2 regions of the Pseudomonas macauensis genome follow, and region 2 is predicted to be linked to the other one. Evidence: predicted binding sites of a transcription regulator. Region 2 holds the regulator's gene; the other holds the start of a gene.

The links. Region 2 encodes sigma-54, which starts transcription at its own class of promoters, with help from an activator protein. Its sites were predicted from a motif close to ANTGGCATNNANNTTGCTNT; they were not measured.
Region 1: flgB (flagellar basal body rod protein FlgB) is a predicted target of sigma-54. The motif match lies at 1,342-1,361, and genes of this name have one in related genera.

Annotation. Positions count from the first base shown of each region.
Region 1 covers NZ_CP138377.1:1,831,571-1,834,832, reverse strand. The annotation lists gene flgD (flagellar hook assembly protein FlgD) at 1-429, opposite strand, end outside; gene flgC (flagellar basal body rod protein FlgC) at 446-889, opposite strand; gene flgB (flagellar basal body rod protein FlgB) at 895-1,302, opposite strand; gene cheR (protein-glutamate O-methyltransferase CheR) at 2,372-3,193, opposite strand.
Region 2 covers NZ_CP138377.1:1,110,045-1,113,306, forward strand. The annotation lists gene ptsN (PTS IIA-like nitrogen regulatory protein PtsN) at 1-310, opposite strand, end outside; gene hpf (ribosome hibernation-promoting factor, HPF/YfiA family) at 320-628, opposite strand; gene SD196_RS05180 (RNA polymerase factor sigma-54) at 707-2,206, opposite strand; gene lptB (LPS export ABC transporter ATP-binding protein) at 2,448-3,173, opposite strand; gene lptA (lipopolysaccharide transport periplasmic protein LptA) at 3,173-3,262, opposite strand, start outside.

The DNA.
Region 1 (3,262 bases), 720 kb from region 2:
CACCAGGGTGCCCTTGTCGTCGTAGACGTTGACCCAGCTGTTGGCCGTGGAAACCGGCAGCGTGTAGGTGCCCTTGAAGGTCTCGGCGGTATCGACCATCGACTTGTCGGTCGGCACGATGACCTTGCGCCCTACCAGGGACGAGGCTTGCAGGGCCTGGGACGACTGGTAGTTGGAGAGCATGCTGTCCATGCTCGAGTTCAGCGACTGGATGCCTTCCACGGTGCTGAACTGCGCCAGCTGGGCAATGAATTCGCCGTTTTCCTGCGGCGACATCGGGTCCTGGTTGTTCATCTGCGCCACCAGCAACTTGAGGAACTCGTCCTTGCCAAGGTTGTTCTTGCCGGTGGTGCCGCTGCTCTCCTTCTTGACCGAGTACTGGTCCAGTACGGAGTTGGCGCCGTTGATGCTGCTGTTATCGATGCTCATCGTGCTTCCTCAGCGCTTACTGACCCAGGGTCAGGACCTTCTGCATCATCTGCTTGGCGGTGTTCATCATTTCCGCGTTGGTCTGGAACGCGCGGCTGGCGGAGATCATGTCGGCCATCTCTTCCACCACGTTGACGTTCGGGTAGTACACGTAGCCGTCCTTGTCGGCGGCCGGGTGATTGGGCTCGTAACGCGGGATCAACGATCTCTTGTCCTCGACCACGCCCAGCACCTGTACGCCGGAACCGGCATGGTCGGTGTCGCCGAACAGCGAACCCTGGTCGCCGCCCTGGGCCTGCTGGAACATGGTGGCGAACACCGGATGGCGGGCGCGGTAGGTCTGGTCGACGCTGGAAGAAACGGTCTCGGCGTTGGCGATGTTCGAGGCAGTGGTGTTCAGACGGGTGGTCTGGGCACTCATGCCGGTACCGGCGATGTTGAAGACACTGGCAAGCGACATGGCGATTACTCCCCGCGCAGGGCGTTCATCAGCCCTTTGAACTTGTTGTTGAGGAAGGTGAACGAGGCCTGGAACTGCACGGAGTTTTCCGCGTAGTTGGACTGCTCGATCTGCTCATCCACGGTGTTCTGGTCCATCGAGGGCTGGAACGGCGTGCGGTACTTGAGGGCATCCTCGCCCATGCCGAAGCCTTCGGCGGCGATGTGGTGCGCGTTGGTACGGGTAGCGTTGAAGGTGCCGTTCTTGAGCTTGTCGGACTGGGCGGCCAGCACCGAGGCGAAATCCAGGTCGCGCGCCTTGTAGTTCGGCGTGTCGGCGTTGGCCAGGTTGTTGGCCAGGACTTCAGCGCGCTGGGAGCGGAAGCTCAGTGCTTGCTGGTGGATGCCGAGGGCTTTGTCGAAGCTGATGCTCATGGTCGCGAACCTGTTTGCCGGTGTGGGCTTGCCAACACTTCAGCAAGGTGCGTGCCAGATTTATATATCCTTTTAATTCAATGGCTTGAGAGAAAATCGGGAGCGGCAAAGGGCGGCAAACAGCGGCAAGCGGCAACCGGTTTCCCTTGCCGCCGGGGATAAAGCGGCAAACTTGCCGCGCTCTTCCATCATTGCCGCTCCCGGTCGCTTTTCGTAGGAGCGGACTCCGTCCGCGATGCGTGGGGTTGGGCATTTCTGCGCCGCTTCGGCGTGTACTGAGAGATTTTGTTTCGCCCCCTCGGGCGAGTCCCTTTTGGGGCCCAAAAGGAACCAAAAGGCCTTGCCCCTGCATCCGGTTTTTCGCTTAGGCGAAAAATTCCCTCGCTCCATCGAAGTTTCAGGGGCCCGCGTCGACGGGCCATCCCTGGCCCGACGACGCTCTCGCGGCATCCATGCCGCTCAACCCCTGAAACTCCGATTCCACTCGGCCTCCTGAAGGGGCGCCCCGGTGTGCGCGGAGATTTTTCTGGAAACCGTTTTTCGTAGGAGCGGACTTTGTCCGCAAAGGCTCGCTATTGCCCTCGCGTCGAAGGATGAACACCTGTAGGGCGAATAACGCGCAGCGTTATCCGCCGTGATGGGTATCGCTTCGCTCCACGCCATACTACGAAGAGCAATCCAGCATGAAGCAGCCAAAGTCCCAGGCGCGCGCAGAGTCCCGTCAGGAGGCCGAGTGTAGGTATTGCGCAGAGGGGCGAGCGGCATGGATGCCGCGAGAGGCGTAAAGGGCCAGGGACGGCCCTTTACGCCGACCCTCGGAGCGATACCGGAAGGAGGGAAGTCTGAGCGAAGCGAAGACCCGGATGCCGGGACGAGACCTTTGCCTACTTTGGGGCATTTGCCAAAGTAGGTCGCCCGAGGGGGCGAAACAAAATCTCCCAACACACGCCGCTGCGGCGCAGAAACACCGAACAAGACGGCGTATAACGCATTAAACGTTATACGCCCGAAGAAGGGCCGGAACACCGCGAACAGAGAATGCCCTCAGTCCAGCAGCGGAAAAGACCAATTACTTGGCCTTGTAGATGATCCCCGGACTGCACTGAACCATCTGGTAATGATCCGGCAACGCATTGAGTGCCTCGGACGCGCCGAGGAACAGATAACCACCCGGTTTCAACGTCGCATGGATACGCAACAGGATGTCGCGCTTCACCTCGGCGGAGAAATAGATGAGCACGTTGCGGCAGAACACCATGTCGAACTTGCCGAGCGTGGCGTAGCTGTCCAGCAGGTTCAGTGCCCGGAACTCCACGCGGCTCTTGATCGCCGGCTTGACCGTCCAGCGTCCCGGCGTCTTCTGGTCGAAGTAGCGGACCAGGCGATCCTGCGACAGCCCACGGCCGATCGCCAGGCTGTCGTACTCGCCGGCCTTGCACGCGGTGAGCATGGAGCCGGACAGGTCAGTGGCGACGATCTGTACACCCGCCTTGAGCTGGCCGAGGTTGGTGCGCTCGAACTCGTCGATGGACATCGACAGCGAGTAAGGCTCCTGCCCCGAAGAACAGGCCGCCGACCAGATGCGCAAACGTTGTCCGGGCGATGCCTTGATCATCTCCGGCAGCACCCGGTTCTTCAGCACCTCGAAGGGATAGGTATCGCGAAACCACAGGGTTTCGTTGGTGGTCATCGCATCCACCACCTGCTCGCGCAGCTGGCTGCGGGCCTGGACCTTCTGTACCAGCTCGCCGAGGGACTTGATGCCCTGCTGCTCCATCAACTTGTTCAAGCGGCTGGAGACCAGGTATTGCTTGTTGGCGCCCAGGAGGATGCCGCAGGTCTTCTCCAGGAAATCCCGGAACAGCTCGAATTCAGTATTGGTGGATGTCACAGATAGACCTCTTCACTCATGGACGTTTGCCGTCGACACGACGGCAAACGCCTGACCGGTGCTCAAAAA
Region 2 (3,262 bases):
GGACGAACACTAGGTCGACCGGCGCGCCGTCGAGGGCATCGAAGTCAACCGGATGGTCCAGGTGCAGGATGGCGCTGATGGGGGACTTGCAGCCAGGAAGGCGGCAATGCGGAATGGCGATGCCATTGCCGAAACCAGTGGAGCCCAGGCGTTCCCGGGCCACCAGATTTTCAAAGATGTCTTGCGCGTCGAAACCTGGCAGCTCGCGAGCTACCAGGTTTGCGATTTGTTCAAGGACGCGTTTTTTGCTGCCGCCCGGCACGTTCACCAGGGAACGGCCGGGGGTCAGGATTTGCTCAAGTCGAATCATAGGGAGGGGTTAACGAACACCAACTCCCTGCTGGCGTTCGAGGTATTTTTCCTTGTGCTTGATCAGTTGGCGGTCGAGCTTGTCAGTGAGCAGGTCGATGGCCGCATACATGTCTTCATGTTCGGCACAGGCCACTACTTCGCCACCTGCGATGTGCAGGGTGGCTTCGATTTTCTGCTTTAGCTTCTCGACCTCCATGATGACCTGAACATTGGTGATCTTGTCGAAGTGGCGCTCCAGTCGTCCGAGTTTTTCGCCGACATAGTCGCGCAGGGCGTCGGTCACATCCAGTTGATGTCCACTGATGTTGACTTGCATACCGCTTTCTCCTTATTGCCCGTGTGTAAGTGGCAGGTTAGGTGGCCTGCCGCCGGAACACTTTGGCGTGGATCAACGTCATACCAGTCGCTTGCGTTCGCTGGAGGGAGCAATCCCTAAGGACTCCCGGTACTTGGCGACGGTGCGACGTGCCACTTGAATGCCCTGTGCCTCCAGTAAACCAGCGATCTTGCTGTCGCTCAATGGCTTTTTCGGACTTTCCGCCGCGACCAGTTTCTTGATGATCGCGCGGATGGCGGTGGACGAGCATTCGCCGCCCTCGGAGGTGCTGACGTGGCTGGAGAAGAAGTACTTCAGCTCGAAGATGCCACGCGGGGTGTGCATGAATTTCTGCGTGGTGACGCGCGAGATGGTCGACTCGTGCATGCCCACGGCTTCGGCGATGTCGTGCAGGACCAGCGGCTTCATCGCTTCCTCGCCGTATTCGAGGAAACCACGCTGGTGCTCGACGATCTGGGTCGCCACCTTCATCAGCGTCTCGTTGCGGCTCTGCAGGCTCTTGATGAACCAGCGCGCTTCCTGCAGCTGGTTGCGCATGAAGGTGTTGTCGGCGCTGGAGTCGGCGCGGCGCACCAGGCCTGCGTACTGCGAATTGACCCGCAGGCGCGGCACCGCTTCCTGGTTCAGTTCCACCAGCCAGCGTTCGTTATGCTTCCGGACGATGACATCCGGCACCACGTACTCGGCCTCGCCGGACTCGATCTGCGAGCCGGGACGCGGGTGCAGCGACTGGATCAGCTCGATGGTTTCGCGCAGCTCGTCTTCCTTGAGCTTCATGCGCCGCATCAGCTGGCTGTAGTCGCGGCTGCCGAGCAGGTCGAGGTGGTCGGAGACCAGCTTCTGGGCTTCGTTCAGCAGGTAGGTGTTGGCCGGCATCTGGCGCAGCTGCAGCAGCAGGCATTCGCGCAGGTTGCGCGCGCCAACGCCGGCGGGCTCCATCTGCTGCACGCGGCGCAGGACGACTTCCACTTCGTCCATCTCCACGCCCAGTTCGGGATCGATGGAGGCGAGGATGTCGTCGAGGGATTCTTCGAGGTAACCGTCGTTGTTGATGCCGTCGATGATGCTCAGGCCGATCAGGCGGTCGGTGTCGGACATCGGGGCCAGGTTGAGCTGCCAGAGCAGGTGGCTCTGCAGGCTTTCACCGGCGGAGGTGCGGGCGGTGAAGTCCCACTCCTCATCGTCGCTGGCGGGCAGGCTGCTGGCGCTGGTCTGGTAGATGTCTTCCCAGGCGGTATCGACCGGCAGCTCGCTGGGAATGCGCTCGGCCCACTGGTCCTCGTCGAGGCTGTCGGCAGTGGGCGTGGTGCTTTCCTGATAGTTGTCCTGGGTGTTGCTGCTGGCGGTGGGGGCGGACTCGGCGCCATCGGCCATGGGGTCGCTGTTGTCGTAGTCCTCGCCGTCTTCCTGGCGCTCCAGCATGGGGTTGGACTCCAGGGCTTCCTGGATTTCCTGCTGCAGGTCCAGCGTGGAGAGCTGGAGCAGTCGGATGGCCTGTTGCAGCTGCGGAGTCATCGTCAGCTGCTGGCCCATCTTGAGGACGAGCGATGGTTTCATGGCTGGAACTAGGCACCTTGTTCGCTGGCGCAGCAAGCGCCATATCCACGACTACGGACGCCGGGGCGCCGCGAGGAAGCAAATTATATGCCTGAGTCTGGACGCTTTGCCTAGGGTCTGTCGACCTTTCGTTACAACCTGATTATCGGGCGATTTCGAGGCGGCCCGACACGCGGCGCCGGATGCAGGTCCGGGCCGTTAGCGGGGGAGGCGAGGCGCCGCCTGGAGGGCGGCCGCTGGGTCAGAGGCGGAACTCGTGACCCAGATAGACTTCCTTCACCAGATCGTTGGCGAGGATGGTCTCGGCGCTGCCTTCGGCGATCAGTTGACCGTCGTTGACGATGTAGGCGGTTTCGCAGATATCCAGCGTCTCGCGGACGTTGTGGTCGGTGATCAGTACACCGATACCCTTGGCCTTGAGGTGATGGATGATCTGCTTGATGTCGCCGACGGAGATCGGGTCGACGCCGGCGAAGGGTTCATCCAGCAGGATGAACTTCGGCGAACTGGCCAGGGCGCGGGCGATTTCCACGCGACGCCGCTCGCCACCGGACAGGCTCATGCCGAGGTTGTCGCGGATGTGGTGGATGTGGAATTCCTCGAGCAGGCCCTCCAGGGCTTCCTGGCGGCCGCTGCGATCCAGGTCGCTGCGGGTTTCGAGGATCGCGCTGATGTTGTCGGCCACCGATAGCTTGCGGAAGATCGAGGCTTCCTGCGGCAGGTAGCCGATACCGGCACGGGCGCGGCCGTGCATGGGCAGGTGGGTCACGTCCTGGTTGTCGATACGGACCACACCCTGGTCGGCACGGACCAGGCCTACGATCATGTAGAAGCAGGTGGTCTTGCCCGCTCCGTTGGGGCCGAGCAGGCCGACGATCTGTCCGCTGTCGATGCTCATGCTGACATCGCGGACCACTTGCCGGCTTTTGTAGCTCTTGGCGAGGTGCTGGGCGGTGAGCGTAGCCATTACTGCGCTTGATCCTGCTTTTTCTTGGGCTGGATGACCATGTCGATACGCGGGCGTGGCGTGGTCACCTGGGCGCCAGTGGCGCGGCC